2 regions of the Streptomyces sp. NPDC059373 genome follow, and region 2 is predicted to be linked to the other one. Evidence: riboswitches for the same ligand, from Rfam matches in the RefSeq annotation. Region 2 holds a riboswitch; the other holds the start of a gene.
What was found. Region 2 has a riboswitch for cobalamin ahead of ACFXJ5_RS22760 (cobalamin biosynthesis protein). Riboswitches for the same ligand answer to the same signal wherever they lie in the genome.
Positions count from the first base shown of each region.

Region 1: another riboswitch for cobalamin. It lies ahead of nicT (Nickel transporter NicT); the one in region 2 lies ahead of ACFXJ5_RS22760 (cobalamin biosynthesis protein).

Region 1 covers NZ_JBHYXC010000062.1:18,779-29,668, forward strand. The annotation lists gene accD (acetyl-CoA carboxylase, carboxyltransferase subunit beta) at 1-523, opposite strand, end outside; gene ACFXJ5_RS38730 (TcmI family type II polyketide cyclase) at 523-921, opposite strand; gene ACFXJ5_RS38735 (acyl carrier protein) at 918-1,139, opposite strand; gene ACFXJ5_RS38740 (ketosynthase chain-length factor) at 1,187-2,416, opposite strand; gene ACFXJ5_RS38745 (beta-ketoacyl-[acyl-carrier-protein] synthase family protein) at 2,413-3,696, opposite strand; gene ACFXJ5_RS38750 (SchA/CurD-like domain-containing protein) at 3,743-4,849, opposite strand; gene ACFXJ5_RS38755 (FAD-dependent oxidoreductase) at 5,004-6,647, shown strand; gene ACFXJ5_RS38760 (triphosphoribosyl-dephospho-CoA synthase) at 6,654-7,442, opposite strand; cobalamin riboswitch at 7,494-7,691, shown strand; gene nicT (Nickel transporter NicT) at 7,723-8,820, shown strand; gene ACFXJ5_RS38770 (zinc-binding dehydrogenase) at 8,874-9,863, opposite strand; gene ACFXJ5_RS38775 (hypothetical protein) at 9,932-10,426, opposite strand; gene ACFXJ5_RS38780 (Uma2 family endonuclease) at 10,582-10,890, shown strand, end outside.
Region 2 covers NZ_JBHYXC010000017.1:56,678-67,567, reverse strand. The annotation lists gene ACFXJ5_RS22785 (cobyrinate a,c-diamide synthase) at 1-529, opposite strand, end outside; gene cobO (cob(I)yrinic acid a,c-diamide adenosyltransferase) at 526-1,122, opposite strand; gene ACFXJ5_RS22775 (putative cobaltochelatase) at 1,122-3,107, opposite strand; gene cobN (cobaltochelatase subunit CobN) at 3,574-7,329, opposite strand; gene ACFXJ5_RS22765 (cobyric acid synthase) at 7,326-8,828, opposite strand; gene ACFXJ5_RS22760 (cobalamin biosynthesis protein) at 8,825-9,922, opposite strand; cobalamin riboswitch at 9,977-10,104, opposite strand; gene ACFXJ5_RS22755 (hypothetical protein) at 10,309-10,506, opposite strand; gene ACFXJ5_RS22750 (anion permease) at 10,541-10,890, opposite strand, start outside.

The DNA.
Region 1 (10,890 bases), on a different contig from region 2:
GCATGAGGGAGAGGGCGCCCTCCTGCATGCGGGCGCCCCCCGAGGCGGTGACCAGGAGCAGGGGGACCCGCAGGCGGAGGGCGGTGTGGGCGGCTTGCGTGATGTGGGCGCCGACCGCGCAGCCGAGGCTGCCGCCGAGGAAGCGGAAGTCCATCGCGGCGACGACGACGGGCTGTTCCTCGATGGTTCCGCGGACGCACAGGACGGCCTCGTCGAGCCCGGTGGCGGCGCGGGCGGCGCGCAGCCGGTCAGGGTACGGCTTGGTGTCGGTGAAGCCGAGCGGATCGTGCAACGCCCGTACGCCGCCGCCCGCGTCGTCCAGGGCGACGGCCGAACCGGGGTCGAGGAGCCGGTCGAGGCGCTGCCGGGCGGTGAGGCGGGCGTGGGTGCCGCATTCGGGGCAGACGTGCAGGGCGCGGGCGAAGCGCTTGCCGTAGACGAGGGCGGCGCAGCGCTCGCACCGGACCCAGGGGGCCTCGTCGGACTCGGGTGCGGGTGGCGGGCGGCCGTCGGTGATCGCCATCAGCCGTCCCCGTCCGACTCCCGCTCCCAGCGGTAGAACTCCACGGCCATCGCGTCCTTGGGCTCACGCCAGGTCAGCGGGTCGTACGGCTGGACGAAGGCGGCGAGGCGTTCGCTGATGTCACGGAAGTCGGGGTGGCCCTTGTGGCGGGCGACTTCGGGGCCCGGCGGCCGGTCGGCCTCGACGAGGTGCAGATAGAGGTCGTCGCCGAAGTGGAAGAGGCTGCGGCCCCGGACCCCGATGAGGCCGGGGAGTTCGCCGCGGTCGGAGGCGGCGAAGACCTCCGCGATGTCGGCGGCGGTCTCGGGCTTCATACGGGCGACGATGAGCGTCCGGTGAGCGCGGTGCACGCGTGGGCGGTCGTGGGTCCCCTGGGATTCGCGGGTCTCGTCGATCATATGACATCCGCCTTCAGCGAGGTGTTGACGACTTTCATGAAGGCGCCCGGGGTCTTGCACGAGTCGGCCTCGCCGGTGATGGAGACCCCGCGGCGGTTCTCCAGTTCGCCGACGATGCCCAGCAGCCCGAGTGAGTCGAGGCCGTAGTCGGCGAAGGGGGTGTCGGGGGAGGAGGTGAGGCGCTGGGGGTCGACGGTGATGCCGGCGCTGGACTTCATGAGTGAGGCCAGCTCGTCGTAGGTCAGTACCTGGATCGGATCGTTGCTCACGGGATGTACTCCTTCACTACGAGGGCCGCGTTGGAGCCCATGAGGCCGCGGCTGAGGACCAGCGCGGTACGCAGTCGGGCGCTTCGCGCCCGGCCGATGACCAGGTCGAGGCCGAGGTCGTCGCGGACCTCGGTGACCTGGGGGGTCGGCGGTACGGTGCCGTGCTCCAGGGCGAGTACGGCGGCGGCCGTGTCGAGGAGCGGGCCGCCGCAGTAGGCGCGGCCGGTGCCGGTCTTGGGGGCGGTGACGGGGACGCCGTGGGGGCCGAAGACATCGGAGATGGCCCGCGCCTCGGCGAGGTCGGCGTCCGGGGTGCCCAGCGCGTCGGCGAAGACGACATCGATGTCGGCAGGCACGCACCCGGCCTCCTCCAGGGCCCCGCCGATCGCCCGGACCAGCCCCTCCCGGGACTCCGCCCACCGCGAGGGCCCGGTGAAGGTGGCGGCGTGCCCGGCGAGCACGGCGCGGGGTTCGGCGCCGCGCGCCAGGGCGTGCTCCAGGGCCTCGACCACGAGCATCGCCCCGCCCTCCGCCGGTACGAACCCGCAGGCGTGGGTGGTGAAGGGCCGGTAGGCCCGGTCGGCTTCGGCGGCGAGGCTCAGTTCCGCGTAGCCGAGCTGGCAGACCGCGGAGTAGGGCGCCAGCGGGGCCTCGGCGGCACCCGCGACGACCGCGTCGGTGCCGATGTCGCGGCGCAGAATGCGGCAGGCGTGGGCGATGGCGTCGAGGCCGCCCGCCTCGTCGCTGGCGACGACCCCGCAGGGGCCCTTGAAGCCGCCCCGGATGGAGATCTGGCCCGTACTGGCCGCGTAGAACCAGGCGATGGACTGGTACGGGCCCACAAAGTGCGGCCCCTGGCCCCACAGCCGCTGGAGCTCGCGCTGACCGAACTCACCGCCGCCGGACCCGGCGGCGGTGACCACTCCCACGGCGAAGGGCTCGTCGGGATCCGTACGCAGCCGCGCGTCCTCCAGGGCCAGGTCGGCGGCGGTCATCGCGAAGTGCGTGAAGCGGTCGGTCTGGACGACGAGGCGCTCCTCGACGGCCGTCGCGGCGTCGAAGCCGCGCACTTCGCCCGCGACCCGCAGCGGCAGGCCCTCGCAGCCCTCACGGGTGACCCGGTCCAGGACGCTGATGCCTTCGCGGGTCGCCTTCCAGAAGGCGTCGGTGCCGATGCCGTTGGGCGCGACGACCCCGATTCCGGTGATGACGGCCTGTCTGTTCATGACCCCTCCGATCGGTTGAGTACGACGGCGGACTGGAAGCCGCCGAATCCGCTGCCCACCGACAGGACCGTCCGCAGTTTCATCTCGCGGGCCGTGCGCGGCACGTAGTCGAGGTCGCACTCCGGGTCCGGGGTCTCGTAGTTGGCGGTCGGCGGTACCACGCCGTTGGCGAGGGCCAGGGTGCAGGCGGCCAGCTCGATCGCGCCGATCGCGCCCAGCGAGTGGCCCACCATGGATTTGATGGAGCTCATGGGCGTCGAGTAGGCGTGCGCGCCGAGGGATCGCTTGACGGCGGCCGTCTCGTGGCGGTCGTTCTGCTTGGTGCCGGAGCCGTGGGCGTTGACGTAGTCGATGTCCCCGGCGTTGAGGCGGGCGTGGTCGAGGGCGCGGTCGATGGCCTCGGACATCTCCAGGCCCTCGGAGGTCAGCCCCGTCATGTGGTAGGCGTTTCCGTACGTGGCATAGCCCATGACCTCGCAGTAGACGGTCGCGCCCCGGGCCCTGGCGTGCTCCAGCTCCTCCAGGACCAACACCGCGCCGCCCTCGCCCATGACGAAGCCGTCGCGGTTGGCGTCGAAGGGGCGGGAGGCGTGCGCCGGGTCGTCGTTGTTGGCGGACGTCGCCTTGATGGCGTCGAAGCAGGCCACCGTGATCGGGGAGATCGGCGAGTCCGAGGCGCCGGCCAGCACGATGTCGGCGCGGCCCTCCTCGATGGTGTGGAAGGCGTAGCCCACCGCGTCGAGGCCGGACGTGCAGCCGGTGGAGACGGTCTGCACCGGGCCGCGCGCGCCGTGCCGTTCGGCGATCTCGGAGGCCAGCGCGCTGGGCGCGAAGGCCCGGTGCAGATGCGGGCCAGCCTGCCGCGGGTCGACGTCCCAGTGGGCGCCGCCCTCGCTGACGCGTACGTAGTCGTGCTCCAGGCGCGTGGTGCCGCCGACCGCCGTGCCGAGCGAGACGCCGAACCGCCAGGGGTCCTCGACGTCCAGGTCGAGCCCGGAGTCGCGGACCGCCTCGGCGGCGGCGGCGAGCGCGAACTGCACGTAGCGGTCGGCCCGTTCGACGTCGGCCGGGGTGAGCCCGTGTGCGGCCGGGTCGAAGTCGCACTCGGCGGCGATCCGCGAACGGAAGCCGGCGGGGTCGAAGAGGGTGATGCCGCGCGTCGCCGTCCGACCAGCGGTCAGCAGTTCCCAGAAGGCGGGAACCCCGACTCCGCCGGGGGCGACGACACCGGCCCCGGTGACCGCCACCCGGCGTATGGATCTCCGGGAAGTCCTAGCCATGGTTGCCTCCTCCTCAGCCGGTGCCCTTCGGGGTGGTGTGAGCGGATCAATCCCCTGGTGCCCGGCGGTCAGTGACCAGCCGCATGTCGTACTCGGTGAGGAAACGCTTGACACCCTGCGCGTCCGCCAGGTCCACGCCCTCGGTGAGCAGCTTGGCCAGGACGCCCGTCTTGTGCGGCCCCTCGGCGCCCACGGCGGCCAGCGGTGCCTCCTCGATCGGCACCCGCAGGTCCACCAGGCGCACGACGATGTCCTCGCTCTCGCGCAGGAAGACCGTGCTGCCCGCGACCGGGCTCTTCGGGTCGTCGGCCGCGCTCTCGTCCTGGCGGGCCAGCAGCCGGGCCAGCGCCTGGCCGCAGCCGGCCTTCGCCGGGTAGAACAGCGCGTGCCGCCGCAGGTCCGGGGAGAAGCCGTCGGCGCGGGCCGCCACATGGTGCACGGCCGGCAGCGCGGCCCGGGTGAAGAACTCCCGCGCCGAGTGCGGGTCGCTCAGGTCCCGGTCGACCTCGAGGTACGGGTTGATGGCCTCCTCGACCGCCCGCACCTCGGGCTGCTCCGCGACGTGGCGCAGCGCCTTCACCAGCTCCCCGCGCACCTCGACGGCCCGTACGATCCGGTTGCCGTGCATGAAGAGCGAGGTCCGGCGCAGCGAGGTCGTGTCGTCCACCCGCGCCTGCGGCGAGGTGTAGCCGGCCAGGATCTCGGCGACCGCCGCCTCGCTGCCCGGCTTCACCGTGAAGGTGATCGCGTGCCGGACCACGCCGTCCCCGATGCGCGGGGTGGCCTGCAGGCTGCCGCCGGCGCTGGTGCGCTCGGCGGTCTCGCGCAGCACGCCGAAGCGCAGGGACCGGGTGTCGCGTACGCAGCCGTGCAGCGGCTCGACCATCTCCAGGTGCGCCGGGCTGTCCACCCAGGCCAGGAAGGTCAGTGCGCTCTCCCACTCGCTCGTGATCAGCCACTGCGAGGGGTTCTCGATCGACTGGCACAGCTGGTCGCTGATGTGGCCCGGTACGGCCGCCACCCGCTGACACATCTGGTCGTACGCTTCGAGCAGACGCTGCTCGGCGCCGTCCTCGACCTCCAGCAGGAGTACGACGCGGGTACGGGAGCCGTCCAGTGCGGACTGCGAGACCTTTTCGACCGGCGGTGTCATGGTCCACCTCATCCTTCGTGCGGTCCTTCGTGCGGGTCCTTAGTGAGGGTCCGTCGTCCACTGATCGTGGTTCGGTGACCCGGATGGGGCGAGATATGTGATCCGCTCGGGTGAATCGCGACAAATATGGCCGCAATCGGGCATTGAGCTACCTATGACCACACAGGCCGACGACCGTGTCCCGGTCCTCATCGTGGGCGGCTCCCTCGTCGGGCTCTCCGCCTCGCTCTTCCTGGCCCGCCTGGGCGTCCCGCATCTCGTCGTCGAGAAGCATCCCGGCACCTCCATCCACCCGCGCGGCAGGGGCAACAACCTGCGGACCATGGAGCTGTACCGGACGGCCGGCGCCGAGCCGCTGATCCGCGCGGCGGCCGCCGTCCTCGCCGACAACCACGGCATCCTGCAGGCCGCATCACTGATCGACGCCGAGGCCGAATGGCTCTTCAGGGAGATCGACCCGGGCGGCAAGCTGTCCCGGATCAGCCCCTCCGGGTGGTGCCTGTGCAGCCAGAACGACCTCGAGCCGGTTCTGCTGCGCTATGCACAGGAGCTGGGCGGGGACATCCGTTTCTCGACCGAGCTGCTGTCCTTCGAGCAGGCCGCGGACGGGACCGGCGTGACGGCGCAGCTGCTGGACCGCGAGAACGGCGAGCGGCGGCAGATCACGGCCGATTACCTCATCGCCGCGGACGGCCCGCGCAGCCCCGTCCGGGAGGCCCTGGGCATCGGCCAGACCGGACGCGGCGAGCTCTTCCACAACGTCAGCGTCACCTTCCGGGCGAAGCGCCTCGTGGACGCCGTCGGTGACCGCCACTTCATCGCGTGCTACCTCACCAACCCGGAGGCGGACGGCGTCCTGCTGCCCGTCGACAACTTCGAGAACTGGGTCTTCCACGCCCCCTGGCACCCGGACCGGGGCGAGACGCTCGAGGACTTCACCGACGAGCGCTGCGCGCAACACATCCGCGCCGCCGTCGGCCTGCCCGACCTGGAGATCGAGATCACCGGGAAGGCGCCCTGGCACGCCGCCGAGCGCGTCGCCGACCGCTACGCCCTCGGGCGGGTGCTGCTCGCCGGCGACTCCGCGCACGAGATGTCCCCGACCGGGGCCTTCGGCTCCAACACCGGCATCCAGGACGCGCACAACCTGGCCTGGAAGCTCGCCGCCGTGATCGGCGGCTGGGCCGGGCCCGCGCTGCTCGACACGTACGAGCAGGAGCGCCGCCCCGTCGCCATCGCCACCGGCGAGCGCGCCTCAGCACGCTCCGCCGAACACCGCCACCCCGGCTACGCGGCCCCGGCCGGCGGCGGCCCCCAGAAGAACGTCATGGCCGTCGCCCTCGGCTACCGCTACCCCGACGGCGCCGTCATCGGCGCCGACCCCGGCCTGCCCGTCGTCCCCGAGGCCTTCTGCCCCACCGGCGAGCCGGGCAGCCGCGCCCCACACCTGTGGGTCACCGACGAGAGCGGCGTCCGCCGCTCCACCCTCGACCTGTACGAGCGCGCCCCCGTCCTCCTGGTCGGCGACGGCGAACCGGGCGCCGCCTGGCGCGACGCCGCCCGTTCGGCGGCCGGCCTCCTCCGGGTGCCCCTGGCCGTCCACCGCATCGGCTTCGGCACCGACGCCGACCTCATCCCCGAGCCCGGCACGGAGTGGGCCACCACCTACGGCATCACGGACAGCGGCGCGGTTCTGGTGCGCCCCGACGGCTTCGTCGCCTGGCGCGCCCCCGGGCTGCCGCCCGAGCCGGAGGCGTGGCTGCTGGATGTGCTGGGGGCCGTGCTGCGGCTGGGGTAGGCCGGGTCAGCGCGGCACCGGCACCCGCAGGCCGTCCACGAAGAAGACCCCCGCCAGCAGCGAGGAGCTGCCGGACGGGGTCAGGCCGCGCTCGCGCAGCTCCGCGTCGAGCGCGGCGAGCACGTCGCGGCCGCCCGGGGAACCGGCCCCGCCCGCGTCCACGGCGTCGCGCGCGCTGCCCTGGACGAGCCGCAGGACGGGCGGCCCGGCGGCGTGCAGGAGGGTCGTGTCCTGCAGTGAGGACATGATGGCGAGCAGTGCGTCCAGCCGGGCGACGGGCTCGTCCGCACCCGCGTCGCGGGACGTACGCAGCGCGGCAAGGGCCCGCTTGACGTGCGGGAAGCCCGCGCGGGCCTCGCCGCGGGCGCCGGCGGCGCCGTAGGTCGTGGAGACGGTGGAGCCCCGGGAGGGGCGCAGCGGGGCGCGGCGGTCCCGGAAGCCGGCCAGGCGCTTGGCGGTGGCCAGGATGGCATGGGCGTCGCCGTGGGGTTCCAGCGCGGCGGCCGCGACCAGGAGGCCCACGGCCCAGGTGGCGCCCCGGTGGCTGCGTACGCCGCAGCCCGCCCGGGTCGCCGTCCACTCGGTGCTCCGGCCGATCGCGCCGAGCTCCTCGCGCAGCTCCTGCGTGGGCTCACCGACCCGGCGCGCGGCGGCGGCCATCGCCTCGAAGCCGGGCAGCGACGACTTGGCCGCCCAGAGCGCGGCCCCGGGGTCCCGGTCGGGGTCACGGCCCGGCACACCCTCCAACGCGACTTCCTCGACGATCGCTTGTACGGCGGCATGGGCGAGCGGCATGGACGGGAGCGTAGCGACGGAGCCTGTGTCATGGCTGTGAACGAGCTGCGGTTAGGGTGGTCGGGCCGTGGTGCTCGGGAAGACCGGTGACAGACCCTCAGGGGTCTCAGCCCGGAGCGGCCCTCGCCACTGTGATCGGGAGCTCCGTCCCAACGTACGTGCCACTGGCCGCCGCGAGGTGGCTGGGAAGGCAGGGGCGGCGCGCGTACACCCGTAAGCCAGGAGACCGGCCACGGCATCTCACGAGCAATTCCACGAGGTGCTGGAGCGTGATCAACGAATGACTGCTGCCCCCGATTTCCGCTGGCGACGTCAGGACTCCCTTCGAACGGCCGGGCTGCTGGCGGTGATAGCCGCCCTGCACGTCGTCGCCTTCGGCGTGCTCTTCCTGCTGGTCGTCCCCCACCGCTACACCGTCGGCACCCAGGTCTACGGCGTCGGCCTGGGCATCACCGCATACACCCTGGGCATGCGGCACGCCTTCGACGCCGACCACATCGCCGCCATCGACAACACCACCCGCAAGCTCATGGCCGACGGCAAGCGGCCCGTCTCGGTGGGCTTCTGGTTCGCCCTCGGGCACTCCAGCGTGGTCGTCGTCCTCGCCGCCCTCATCGCCGGCGGCACCCGGCTCGCCGGGCGGATCATGAACGAGGGCTCCCGCACGCATGAAGTGCTGGGCGTCATGGGGACGACCATCTCCGGGCTGTTCCTCTATCTCATCGCCGCGCTCAACCTGGTGGCCCTCGTCGGCATCATGCGGGTCTACCGGGCCATGCGCGCCGGTTCGTTCGACGAGGCCGAGCTCGAGGCGCACCTCGACGCGCGCGGCTTCATGAACCGCCTGCTCGGCCGCTTCACCCGCTCCATCACCCGCCCCGGGCAGATGTTCCCGCTCGGCTTCCTCTTCGGCCTCGGCTTCGACACCGCGACCGAGGTCACCCTCATGGTCATGGCCGGCACCGGCGCCGCCGCCGGACTCCCCTGGTACGCCGTGCTGTGCCTGCCGCTGCTCTTCGCCGCCGGGATGAGCCTCTTCGACACGCTCGACGGCACCTTCATGAACTTCGCCTACCAGTGGGCCTTCTCCAACCCCGTACGGAAGGTCTTCTACAACCTCACCATCACCGGGCTGTCGATCGCCGTCGCCCTCCTCATCGGGACCATCGAACTCGTCGGGGTCCTCCACCAGAAGCTCGACCTCTCCGACCCGCTTACCGGGTGGATCGCCGACATCGACCTCGGCAACGTCGGCTTCCTCATCGTCGCCCTCTTCGTCGTCGTCTGGGCCGCCGCGCTCCTCTACTGGCGCGCGGCCCGCGTCGAAGAACGCTGGGCCGCCGCGGCCCGCCCCGCGGACCGCCCGGCCCAGCCCTGAAATTCAGCCCGTAGGGCGTTCGGGGGTTCAGGGGGCCGGCCCCCTGGACCCCCTCAGGAGGCGGTGCGCAGGACGACCTTGCCCAGTGTGCGGCGGGACTCGAGCGCGGCGTGGGCCGCGGCGGCCTGGGCGAGGGGGAAGGGGTGGAGGGCGGGGAGGAGACGGCCGGCGGCGGCTTCGGTGAGGGCGGCGGATTCGAGGGCGCGGAGGCCGTCGGGGCCGGCGGCGCGGAGCACGGCGGGGCCGAGGAGGACGTCGGAGGTGATGCGGCGGGATGCCAGCTCGGCCGCGGGGAGCTGGAGGGGGCCGCCGGAGGCGAAGCCGTACACGAGGTGGCGGCCGCCGGGGCCGAGCAGGTCGACCGCGGCGCGCGCGAGGTCGCCGCCGACGCCGTCGAAGACGACCGTGGCAAGGCGCCCGGCGAGCGCGGCGCGGGCGAGGTCGGTCCAGCCGGGGGCGGTGTAGTCGACGGCGGCGTCCGCGCCGAGGGCCAGTACGTGCTCGGCCTTGGCGGGACCCCCGGCGAGGCCGACGACCGCGGCGCCGGCGTTGCGCGCCGCCTGGACGAGCAGGGTGCCGATGCCGCCGGCGGCGGTGACGAGGGCGACGTCGTCCGGGCCGAGGCCGGACTGGCGGAGGATGCCCAGGGTGGTACGGCCGGTGCCGATCATGGCGACGGCCTCGGCGAAGCCCAGGCCGTCCGGGAGGACGTGCAGCCGCTCGGTGTCGGTGACGGCCAGTTCGGCGTAGCCGCCGGGGACCATGCCGAGGTGGGCGACGACGCGCCGCCCGAGCCATTCGGGGCCGACGCCGGCGCCGAGGGCGTCCACCGTGCCGGCGACCTCGCGGCCGGGAATGGTCGGCAGCTCGGGCAGGGCGTACGGGCCCTTGGGGTTCCCGGCGCGGATGGCGGTGTCGATGACGTGGACGCCGGACGCCGAGACCGCGATCCGGACCTGGCCGGGACCCGGCTCGGGGTCGTCGGCCGTCTCGTAACGGAGGTTCTCGGCCGGCCCGAAGGCGTACAGGCGGATGGCGTGCACGGCGGGACTCCTTGAGGGGTGAGCGGCAGCGCGTACGCACCAGCCTCCGACCTCAACCGGACTTGAGGTCAAGCCCGCGGGAACCGCGCCAGCAGATCCCAGATCACCGGATTCGCATCCAGCCCGTCGTGCATGTCCGTCAGGTCCGCCACCAGATCGTGCAGGAAGTCCCGGGCCTCCCGCCGCAGCTGCGCGTGGTTGAAGCTCAGCGGCGCATCGTCCGGCGCCCAGTCCGCTGTCACATCCACCCACCCGAAGCGCCGCTCGAAGCGCAGCCGGTCCGTGGATTCGGTGAAGTCCAGCTCGGCGTACTGGGGGCGTGCCGCCCGGCTGCCCCTCGGATCGCGGTCGATCCGCTCGACGATGTCGCACAGCGCCCACGCGAAGTCGAGTACCGGCACCCATCCCCAGGCTGTGGACAGCTCGCGGTCCGCCTTCACATCCGCGAGGTAGACGTCGCCGCAGAACAGGTCGTGGCGCAGCGCGTGCACGTCCGCGGTGCGGTAGTCCGCCTGCGGGGGGTCGGGGAAGCGGCGGGAGAGCGAGTAGCCGATATCGATCACGAGGACGATGGTCGCACGGGCGGGAGCGGGGGCTGCGCGGTCTCGTCCGGCCTGCGGAAACGTTCCTGGACTCTCGGTCGAGTGATGTTCCGCCGGTGCTGCCCTGGGCTGTCGCCTACCCTGGCAAGTGTCGCTTCCTGCGAAGGAGGTCCACCGTGGCATTGACAGCCCCCGAGCGAGAGACGCGCTCGGTATCCGACGGGTCCAATGGCTCGTCGGTCGAGGACGCCTTCGAAAAGGTGAGCGCGGCAGTCCCCGAGGGATGGCGCGTGGAACTGATCGAAGGGGAAATCCACGTGGTGCCACCCGCCAATGGCAAGCATGAAGAGATCATTTCTGAGGTCACGGGGCAGGTGCGCGATCACCGCAAGGACCTCGGCCGCTACACAGGGATCGGTCTGATGGTTCCAGGGGCATCAGCGTCCGGGAAGGTCAGCCCGGACCTGGTGATCGCCCCCAAGGGC
Region 2 (10,890 bases):
CCCCGGACTCGTCCAGGGCGGCCCGCAGCAGGGCCTCGTGCCGATCGGAGCCGACCTTGTTGAGGATCACGCCCGCGACCCGCACTTCGGGGTCCCAGGAGGCGAAGCCGTGCACCAGGGCGGCCACCGACCGCGACTGCGACGACGCGTCGACGACCAGCACGACCGGCGCCCGCAGCAGCTTCGCCACATGCGCGGTCGACGCCAGTTCGCCCTGCCCCGAGGCACCGTCGTACAGCCCCATGACGCCCTCGACGACAGCGAGATCGGCACCGGCTGCGCCGTGCAGGAAGAGCGGGGCGACCAGCTCCTCGCCGCACATGTACGCGTCGAGATTGCGGCCGACGCGCCCCGTCGCCAGCGCGTGGTAGCCCGGATCGATGTAGTCGGGCCCGACCTTGTGCGGGGACACGGCGAGCCCGGCCTCCGCGAAGGCGGCCATCAGCCCGGTGGCGACGGTCGTCTTGCCGCTGCCGGAGGCCGGCGCGGCGATCACCAGCCGGGGGACCTGGGACGAGGACGAGGTCACCACTCGATGCCCTTCTGGCCCTTCTGGCCGACGTCCATCGGGTGCTTGACCTTGCCCATCTCGGTCACCAGGTCGGCCGCCTCGACCAGCTTCTCGGGCGCGTTGCGGCCGGTGACGACCACGTGCTGCGTCCCGGGCCGGTCGCGCAGCACCGCGACGACCTCGTCGGTGTCCACCCAGCCCCAGTGCATCGGATAGGCGAACTCGTCGAGCACGTACAGCCCGTACGTCTCCGCCGCCAGGTCCCGCTTGACCTGCTCCCAGCCCTCCCGGGCGGCCTCCTCGCTGCTCTCCAGGTCCCGTTGCACCCAGGACCAGCCCTCTCCCATCTTGTGCCAGGCGACGGTCCCGCCCTCGCCGGAGTCGCCCAGCACGCGCAGCGCCCGCTCCTCGCCGACCTTCCACTTCGCCGACTTCACGAACTGGAACACCCCGACCGGCCAGCCCTGGTTCCACGCCCGCAGCGCCAGCCCGAAGGCCGCCGTCGACTTGCCCTTCCCGATTCCCGTGTGCACCACGACCAGCGGCCGGTTGCGGCGCTGCCGCGTCGTCAGCCCGTCCTCCGGCACGACGCCCGGCTTTCCCTGCGGCATTACGCGGCCCTCCTGCGTACGTCCCGTACGAGCGCGGACACGGTGTCCGCGCGCAATTCCTCCAGCGTCACGGCGGCGCCGCTCAGATCCCGCGCCAGCGCACCCGCCAGCCCGAGCCGTACGGGCCCCGACTCGCAGTCCACCACCACCGACGCCACACCCTCGGCCGCCAGCAGCCGCGCCGCCCGCGACCCGAGCGCCACCGGCTCGGGTCCACCCGTCGCCCGGCCGTCGGTCACCACGACCAGCAGCGGCCGCCGCGACGCGTCCCGCAGCCGCTCCACGCGCAGCACCTCGCGGGCCTTCAGCAGCCCGGCCGCCAGCGGCGTCCTGCCGCCCGTCGGCAGCATGCCCAGGCGCGCCGCGCCCGCCTCCACCGACGAGGTCGGCGGCAGCGCCAACTCGGCCCCGTTGCCCCGGAAGGTGATCAGCCCGACCTTGTCCCGCCGCTGATACGCGTCGAGCAGCAGCGACAGCACCGCGCCCTTCACCGCGCTCATCCGCTGCCGCGCCGCCATCGACCCGGACGCGTCCACCACGAACAGCACGAGGTTGCCCTCGCGGCCCTCCCGTACGGCCTGCCGCAAGTCGTCCTTACGTATCACCAGCCCGGCACCACTGCGCCCCCGCGCCCGCTGATGCGGGGCCGCCGCCTGCACGGTCGCCGCCAAGTGCAGCTTCCCCAGGGCTCCCCGGGGCCGCCGGGCCCCCGTCGTCCGCCCGTGCGCCGTCCGCGCCCGGGAACGGCGCCCGGCAGCGCCCTCACCGAGCCCCGGCACGCTCAGCGCCTTCGCCTTGAACGGCTCCCCGGCGGGGGCGGCCTTCTGCTCGCCGCCGCCACCGGTGCTCGGGGCGGGCTCAGTGCCCTCCTCGCCGTCGCCGGGTCCGTCCTCCGGCGGCTGCCCGCCGCCGTCATCCGGGCCGTCGGGGTCCGGGCCGTCGGGGTCCGGGTCGGGGTCCGGGTCCTCGTCCCCGCCCCGGTTCTGCTCCAGCGTCTCGTCGAGCTTCTCCTCGTCCAGGCCGGGCGCGTCGAAGGGGTTGCGCCGGCGCCGGTGCGGCAGCGCCAGCAGCGCCGCCTGCCGTACGTCCTCCGCCAGCACCTCCGTACGCCCGGCCCACGCCGCCAACGCGGTCGCCGTACGGGCCATCACGATGTCCGCCCGCATCCCGTCGACCTCGAACGCCGCACACGTCGCCGCGATCTGCCGCAACGGCCCGTCCCCCAGCCGCACCGCCGGCAACAGCGCCCGCGCCCCCGCGATCCGTTTCCGCAGCGCGCCCTCCTCGTCGGCCCAACGCCCCGCGAACCCCGCCGGATCCTCGTCGTACGCCAGCCTCCGCCGCACCACCTCGACCCGCTCGTCCGTCTCCCGCGACGCCGCCACCTCAACCGTCAGCCCGAACCGGTCCAACAACTGCGGCCGCAGCTCCCCCTCCTCCGGGTTCATCGTCCCCACCAGCAGAAAACGCGCCGCGTGCCGCACCGACACGCCCTCCCGCTCCACGTACGACGCCCCCATGGCCGCCGCGTCGAGCAGCAGGTCCACCAGGTGGTCGTGAAGCAGGTTCACCTCGTCCACATACAGCACACCTCGATGCGCCGCCGCCAGCAGGCCCGGCTCGAAGGACTTCACGCCCTCCGCCAACGCCCGCTCAATATCGAGCGCTCCGACCAGCCGGTCCTCCGACGCCCCGACCGGCAACTCCACCATCCGTGCGGCCCGCGCCACGCCGCTCGTCGCCTCGTGCGGCCCATCCGGGCAGGCGGGATCCGGCCCTGCCGGATCGCACGAGAACCTGCACCCGGCAACGACTCTGACCTCCGGCATCAACGCCGAAAGCGCGCGCACTGCCGTGGACTTCGCGGTGCCCTTCTCGCCGCGCACGAGCACGCCGCCCACGGCGGGGGAGACCGCGTTGAGCAGCAACGCCAGCCGCAGATCGTCCATCCCGACGATTGCGCTGAAGGGGTATGGGGTGCTCACGTTGTGGCCCTCCGATTGTTGACGCCGCGGTCCGGGGTGCCGTCTACGCCTCCGCGGGATGGGTGGCTGAGGTCTGTCGGGCGGCGTGCGCCGAGTGCCCGGGCTGTGCCGGCCCGTCCCGCCGACTCAGGCGGACGGCCTACCCACATCCCGGGGTAGTCCGCAGCGTCGCCCCCCACGCCCGCCGGGGCGTAGGGGGCTCCGGGGCGCAGCCTCGTGTGGGGTCTGGGGCGCAGCCCCGTGGATCCCCGCGCTGCAACCCACGCACGCTGGGTTCTGAGAGCGGAGACCCGCCGCGCGGCGATCACCCGTGCGAGTGGTCTGCGGTCGCCGAAGACCCTGCGGTGCGTGCTGCGTGCGAGGCTGCCTCTGTGCTCCCCGCCGTGGCGGGGGTGGTCCGAACGTCGGCACTCGGGAACACGAGTTGGTCGACTTGTCCCCGCGCACGCGGGGGTTTCGAGGGTGGTCACTCGCCACCCTCCAGATCGCCCTCAAGTTCGAGGTAGATCTCGCGGAGCCGGGTCAAGGTTTCCTGGTCCGGCTCCGCCCAGAGTTGCCGCTCGGCGGCTTCCATCAGCCGTTCGGTGATGCCGCGCAACGCCCAGGGGTTGGACTTCCGCATGAAATCCTGGTTTTCCGGATTGAAGACGTATTCGGACGCCAGCTTCTCGTACATCCAGTCGTCCACGACGCCCGCCGTGGCGTCGTACCCGAACAGGTAGTCCACAGTCGCGGCCATCTCGAACGCACCCTTGTAGCCGTGCTTTCTCATGGCGCTCATCCAGCGAGGGTTGACCACTCGCGCGCGGAAGACCCGGTGCGTCTCCTCACCCAGGGTCCGTGTCTTGACCTGGTCGGTCATCGCACTGTCACCGACGTAGGCCTCGGGGGAGACGCCCGTCAGATGCCGGACCATGGCGACCATGCCGCCGTGGTACTGGAAGTAGTCGTCGGCATCCGCGATGTCATGTTCTCTGGTGTCAACATTCTTCGCCGCGACCTGGATCCGCTTGAACGCCTGCTCCATGTCGCCGCGCGCCGCCCGCCCGTCCAGACCGCGTCCGTACGCGTAGCCGCCCCATACCGCGTACACCTCGGCGAGGTCCGCGTCGCTGCGCCAGTTGCGCGCGTCGATGAGCGGCAGCAGCCCGGCACCGTACGCGCCCGGCTTGGAGCCGAAGATACGGGCCGTGGCGCGCCGCCGGTCGCCGTGCTGGGCGGTGTCCTCGTCGGCGTGGGCCCGTACGAAGTTCTGGTCGGCCGGTTCGTCGAGCTCGGCGACGGCACGTACGGCGTCGTCGATCAACGCCACCACGTGCGGGAAGGCGTCCCGGAAGAACCCGGAGATCCGCACCGTCACGTCGATGCGCGGGCGGCCCAGCTCCTCGAGCCCCACCACCTCGAAGCCAGTCACCCGCCGGGACGCGTCGTCCCACACGGGCCGGCAGCCCAGCAGGGCAAGGATCTCGGCGATGTCGTCGCCCTGCGTACGCATGCAGGACGTGCCCCAGACCGTCAGGCCCACGGACTTCGGAAACGCGCCGGTGTCGGCCAGGTGCCGTGCCAGCAGCGAGTCGGCGAGGGCCGTGCCGACGTCCCAGGCCAGCCGCGACGGGATGGCCTTGGGGTCGACGGAGTAGAAGTTACGACCCGTCGGCAGGACGTTGACCAGCCCGCGCGTGGGCGAGCCGGACGGGCCGGCCGGGACGTAACCGCCGCGCAGGGCGCGCAGGATGTTGTCGATCTCGTCCGTCGTGCGGGCCAGCCGGGGCACGACCTCCTCCGCCGCGAACTCCAGAACCCGTACGGCGTCCGGCACTTCGTGCCCGAGGACCTCCGCCACGACGCCCTTCGCCGCGCCGGCCGCCCAGCCGCCGGCCTCCATGGCCTCCGCCAGCCGCCGGGCCAGCGTCTCCAGCAGGTCCACGGCGTCGGAGGCCGTACGGGAAGGCCCCTCCGCCAGCGCGACCAGTGCGGCCGGCACCTCCAGCCGGGCGCCCGGCTCGGCCAGCAGCGACTTCTCCTCGAGGCCGAACCACGCCGCCAGCGCCGCCCGCAGACCCGGCAGGGCACCGCCGACGCCGCCCCACACCTGGGACGAACGCAGCACCGCCAGCACCAGGTTGACCTGGGCCTCGCCGACCGGGCCGCCGCCGAGGATGTGGAGCCCGTCCCGGATCTGGACGTCCTTGATCTCGCAGAGCCAGCCGTCGACGTGCATGACGAACTCGTCGAAGTCGTCGTCGTCCGGCTGGTCGTCCACATGCAGGTCGTGGTGGAGCTCGGCGGCCCGTACGAGCGTCCAGATCTGGCTGCGTACGGCCGGAGCCTTCGTCGGATCGAGGTCGCTGACCATCGCGTACTCGTCCAGCAGCTGTTCCAGCTTCGCCAGGTCGCCGTACGAGTCGGCCCGCGCCATCGGCGGCACCAGGTGGTCCACGACCGTGGCGTGCCCGCGACGCTTGGCCTGGGTGCCCTCGCCCGGGTCGTTGACGATGAAGGGGTAGACCAGCGGCAGTTCGCCCATCACCGCGTCGGGCGCGCAACCGGCCGACAGGCCGAGGCCCTTGCCCGGCAGCCACTCCATGGTGCCGTGCTTGCCCATGTGCACGATCGCGTCGGCCCCGAAGGAGAGCTCCAGCCAGCGGTACGCCGCCATGTAGTGGTGCGACGGCGGCATGTCGGGGTCGTGGTAGATCGCGATCGGGTTCTCGCCGAAGCCGCGCGGCGGCTGGATCATGATGACGACGTTGCCGAACTGCAGCGACGCCAGCACGATGTCCTCGCCGTCCACGTACAGCGTGCCCGGCGGCTCGCCCCAGTGCCGCAGCATGCCCTCGCGCAGCTCGTCGTCGAGCCCGGCGAACCACCGCTGGTAGTCGGCGAGCGGCACCCGTGCCGGGGCGGAGGCCAACTGCTCCTCCGTCAGCCACTCCACGTCATGGCCACCGGCGGCGATAAGTCGATGAATCAGCTCATCCCCGTTGTCCGGGTAGCCGTCAACGCCGTATCCCGCTCCCCGCAAGGCATCCAGCAGCCGCACCGCCGAGGCGGGCGTGTCCAGGCCGACCGCGTTGCCGACCCGCGAGTGCTTGGTGGGGTAGGCGGTGAAGACCACCGCCAGCCGCTTCTCCGCGTTCGGCTTGTGCTTCAGCGCGGCGTGCCGCACCGCGATCCCGGCCACCCGCGCGGCCCGCTCGGGATCGGCCACGTACACCGGTACGTCGCCCTCGCCCTGCTCCTTGAAGGAGAAGGGCACGGTGATCAGCCGCCCGTCGAACTCCGGGATCGCCACCTGCATCGCCGCGTCCATCGGCGACAGCGCGGCGTCCGACGCGTCCCACGCCGCCCGTGACGACGTCAGGCACAGCCCTTGCAGCACCGGAACGTCCAGCTCCGCCAGCGCCCCGATGTCCCACGCCTCGTCGTCCCCGCCGGCGCTCGCGTCGCTCGCCCGGGTCCCGCCCGCCGCCAGCACCGTCGCGACGATCGCGTCGGTCCGCCCCAGCAGCTCGTACAGCCCGGCGTCCGCGCCACGCCCCTCTGATGTGCGCGCTTCGCCTCGACTCGGCTCCGGGCGGGTGCCGGTCGCTCGTTCCTCGCTCCCGACCCCCACCCTGCGCTGCATCTCGGCTACGCCGCGCAGCGAACCGCAGTACACCGGCAGCGCGTTGGCGCCCTTCGCCTCGATCGCCTCGCACAGCGTGTCGACAAAGCCCGTGTTCCCCGACAGCTCGTGCGCCCGGTAGAAGAGCACGCCGACCGTCGGGCGGCCCTGCTCGTACGCGTACGAGCCGTGCGTCCCGTAGTCCGGCATCGAGGCCGGCGGCTCGAAGCCCTCGCCGGTCAGCAGCACCGTGTCCGACAGGAACCGCGCCAGCTCCCGCAGGTTCCCCGGCCCGCCCTCGACCAGATAGCGCAAGGCCTCCGCCACCACGCCCGCCGGCACCGACGACTCCGCCATCAACTCGGCGTCCGGCACCGCCTCACCGCCCAGCAGCACCGTCGGAATCCCGGCCGCCCGCAGCGCGGCGAGTCCGTCCTCCCAGGCCCGCTTGCCGCCCAGCAGCCGGACGACGGCGAGGTCGGCGCCCGCCAGCAGCGCGGGCAGATCGGCCGCCGCGTCCACCCGCGTCGGGTTGCCGATCCGGTACGGCCCGCCGGACGCTCGCGCGGCCAGCAGGTCGGTGTCGGCGGTGGACAGCAGAAGTACGGTGCTCACGGTGCCCCCGGGGCTACGAACGGGAGGCCGGCGGGTGCGCCGTCCTCGATGAGCCGCATCAGAGCGGCGGTGTCTGCGTGCTCCTCGATCAGATCGCCGAGGCGGTCCAACTGCTCCTCGCGCAGCGCGGCGAACGCCGTGTCCGGCGCCGGCACGAACCGCCGCCCGGCCGCCTCCGCGACCCGGCGCAGAAACGCACGCCGGAAGCCGTCGCTCTCCAACGACCCGTGCCAGTGCGTACCCCACACGGCGCCGACCCGGCAGCCGTCCAGGAAAGCCTCGTCGCCGCCCTCACGCAGCTCGGCGACCCCGTGGTGGATCTCGTAACCCTCCACCTGCTCCCCGTACGCCTTGCCGACCGGCCGCGCCAACGTCTTCTCCGCCGCGAACCGCACCCGCACCGGCAGCAGCCCGAGCCCCTCCACGGTCCCGGCGCGCGACTCGACCTCGTCCTCGATCGACTCGCCCAGCACCTGGAACCCGCCGCAGATCCCCAGCACCGGCCGCCCTTGCGCCGCCCGACGCTCGATGGCGTCCGCCAGCCCGTGCTCTCGCAGCCACGCCAGGGCCTTCACGGTGCCGCGTGTGCCGGGCACCACCACCAGGTCGGCGTCGGCCAGTTCCTCGGGCCGGTCGGCAAAGCGCACGACCACGCCCGGCTCGGCCGCCAGCGCGTCGACATCCGTGAAGTTCGACATCAACGGCACGGCGGCGACCGCCACCCGCAGCACGTCCTCCCCGTACGGCGGGCCGGCCGCCCTGCGCTCCCGGGCGATCTCCAGACCGTCCTCCTGGTCGATCCCCAGCCCGTGCCGGTGCGGCAACACCCCGTAGAACGCCCGCCCGGTCAGCCCGCGCAGCATCTCCAGCCCCGGCTCCAGCAGCGACACGTCGCCCCGGAACTTGTTCACGATGTACCCGGCCACCAGCGACTGGTCCGCCGCGCTCAGCAGCGCCGTCGTCCCGAAGAACGACGCGAACACCCCACCCCTGTCGATATCCCCGACCACCACCACCGGCAACCGCGCCGCCCGCGCCAGCCCCATGTTCACGATGTCCCCCCGCCGAAGGTTGATCTCCGCCGGGCTCCCCGCCCCCTCGCAGATCACCGCGTCATACTGCCCACGCAACTCCTCCAGGCACCCCACGACCGTCTCCAGCAACTGCGCCCGGCTCCCGTCGTGATACCCCCGCGCACTCATCTCGCCCACCGGCTTCCCCAGCACCACCACCTGGCTCGTCCGATCCCCGCCCGGCTTCAACAACACCGGATTCATCAGCGCCGTCGGCTCGATCCGCGCCGCCTGCGCCTGCATCGCCTGCGCCCGCCCGATCTCCGCGCCCTCGCGCGTCACGTACGAATTCAGCGACATGTTCTGCGCCTTGAACGGCGCCACCCGGACGCCCTGCCGCACCAACCACCGGCAGATCCCGGCCGTGACCACGCTCTTCCCGGCATCGGAGGTGGTCCCGGCCACCAGCAGCGCTCCGCCGCTCATGCGTGCCCGCCCTTTGATCGCCCGGGTTGGGGGTAGGCCGTCCGCCTGAGGCGAGCGAAGCGAGATGGGGGCACCTCCCAAAGGAAGCTTTGGGGGAGGCTGGCCCAACCCGGCCACGGACCCGCGGACGACAACGCACCCGTCCGGGGTCCAGGGTCCGGGGGAGACAGCACCGCCCACGCCAGCCGTCCCCCGACCGCAACGCCCAGCGCCAGCGCGCTCACTCGCCGCGAAAGCCGCACGGCCCGCTCAATATCCGCAACTTCCACCAATCGATTCCCCCCACCGAGAACCGGCCGGTGCTCAACCCGCGCCCCATAAGCCAGCGTCCCGCCCAGCCGCACACCCAGTGCCCCCGCGAACGAAGCCTCGACCGGCCCCGCATTGGGACTGGGATGGGCCGCACCATCCATCCGCCACACCCGCCACGCCCCGCGCGGATCCGCCCCCGCCAACACGACAAGCGCCGCCGTGAGCCGCGAACCGGGCCACCCCACAACGTCGTCGAGCCGCGCCGACGCCCAACCGAAGCGACGCAGCCTGGCCGACCGGTGCCCGACCATCGCGTCGAGCGTGTTGACGGCCCGGAAGCCCACGAGCCCCGGTACGCCACCCACCGCACCCCACACGAGCGCGCCGACCACCGCGTCCGAGGTGTTCTCGGCGACGGACTCGACGACGGCCCGCGCGATCTGCTGCCCGTCCAGAGCCTGAGGGTCGCGTCCGCACAGGTTCGGCAGCCGCTCCCGCGCGCCCGCCAGGTCACCGGCCTCAAGAGCGGCTCCCACCGCCCGGGCCTCGCGCCCCAGCGAAGTCCCGCCGAGCGCGGCCCAGGTGGCGGCAGCCGTCAGCCCGACGGACGCGGCGGTGGAAGAACGTACGACCCGGGAGGCCACCGCAGCGCCGGCCACGGCACCGCCCACGCACAGGGCCGTGTAGAGCGCGCCCCGGCCCCGGTGGTCACGCCACAGGCGCCGTTCGAGAGAACCCGCGATGCGACCGAAGGCGGCGACGGGATGACCGCGCCGGGGGTCGCCGAATGCGCGGTCGGCGACAAAGCCGAGCACAGCGCCGTACGTGTAGGCACGCGGCATCTGCAGATGTCCTCACTCAGGGTCCGCGCCCTGGTTCGACGTGACCGGCGGTGAGAGTCTCCTGGCTCCCGGATCGGCACACCTCCGGCCTTCCAGCTCGACGTACGAGCCGTGACCACGTGCGGAGGTGCACTCCCCGGTGACAGTGGCGGGACCGCGCCGGATTCTCACCGGACTTCCTCTCCTGCCGCCGCTTGGCCCCGGAAGTCCACCACGCGCCGCGAATGCCCGTCAACTCACCCTTGACCTGCATCGGAAGATGTGTGAAGACACACATGAGGGCGCACCCGAGCACAAACGTGAGCGGGGCACGGACATGGTCCGTGCCCCGCTCCGGCGTACGCGACGGCGCGTCAGGCGGCGATCAGGCGGCGGTCAGGCCGCGATCAGGCGACGATGATGTAGATCCCGTACGCCACCGCGGCCGCGCACAGTGCGAACGCGGCGTACGCGCCGGTGCGGGCGGCCACCGCGCCCTCCTTGGAGAGGCCGACGATGCCGAGCGTGAAGACGCCGACGAGGCCGACGGTGACGGCGAGGCTGACGCCGATGACGGAGCCGAGAGCTGCCCAGTCGATGTTCATGGGGTGGGGTTCCTTTTCCGGGGGTCCGGGGCCGTCAGGCCGTGGCCTGTGCGGGGTCGGCGGGGGAGACCGGGGCCACCGGGGCGACGGCCGGTGCCGGGATGGTGGCGGTCAGACCGTCCGCGGGCAGGGGGCCGGCCGGCGGCGGGGTGACGGCGGCGATCGCGGTGGTCACCACACCGGGGGCGTCCACCGCATCGTCGTTGACGTTGGTGTGGTCGACCGGCTTGCGGCGCGACGCGACCCAGATCGTGGCGCACCCGGCGGCCGCGAGGAGGGCCACCACGGTGACGCCCCAGGTGCCCTGGTCGGCCAGCAGCGCGGCGCCCGCGGCGACGAGGCCGGCGGCCGGCAGGGTCAGCGCCCAGGCGACGAGCATCCGCC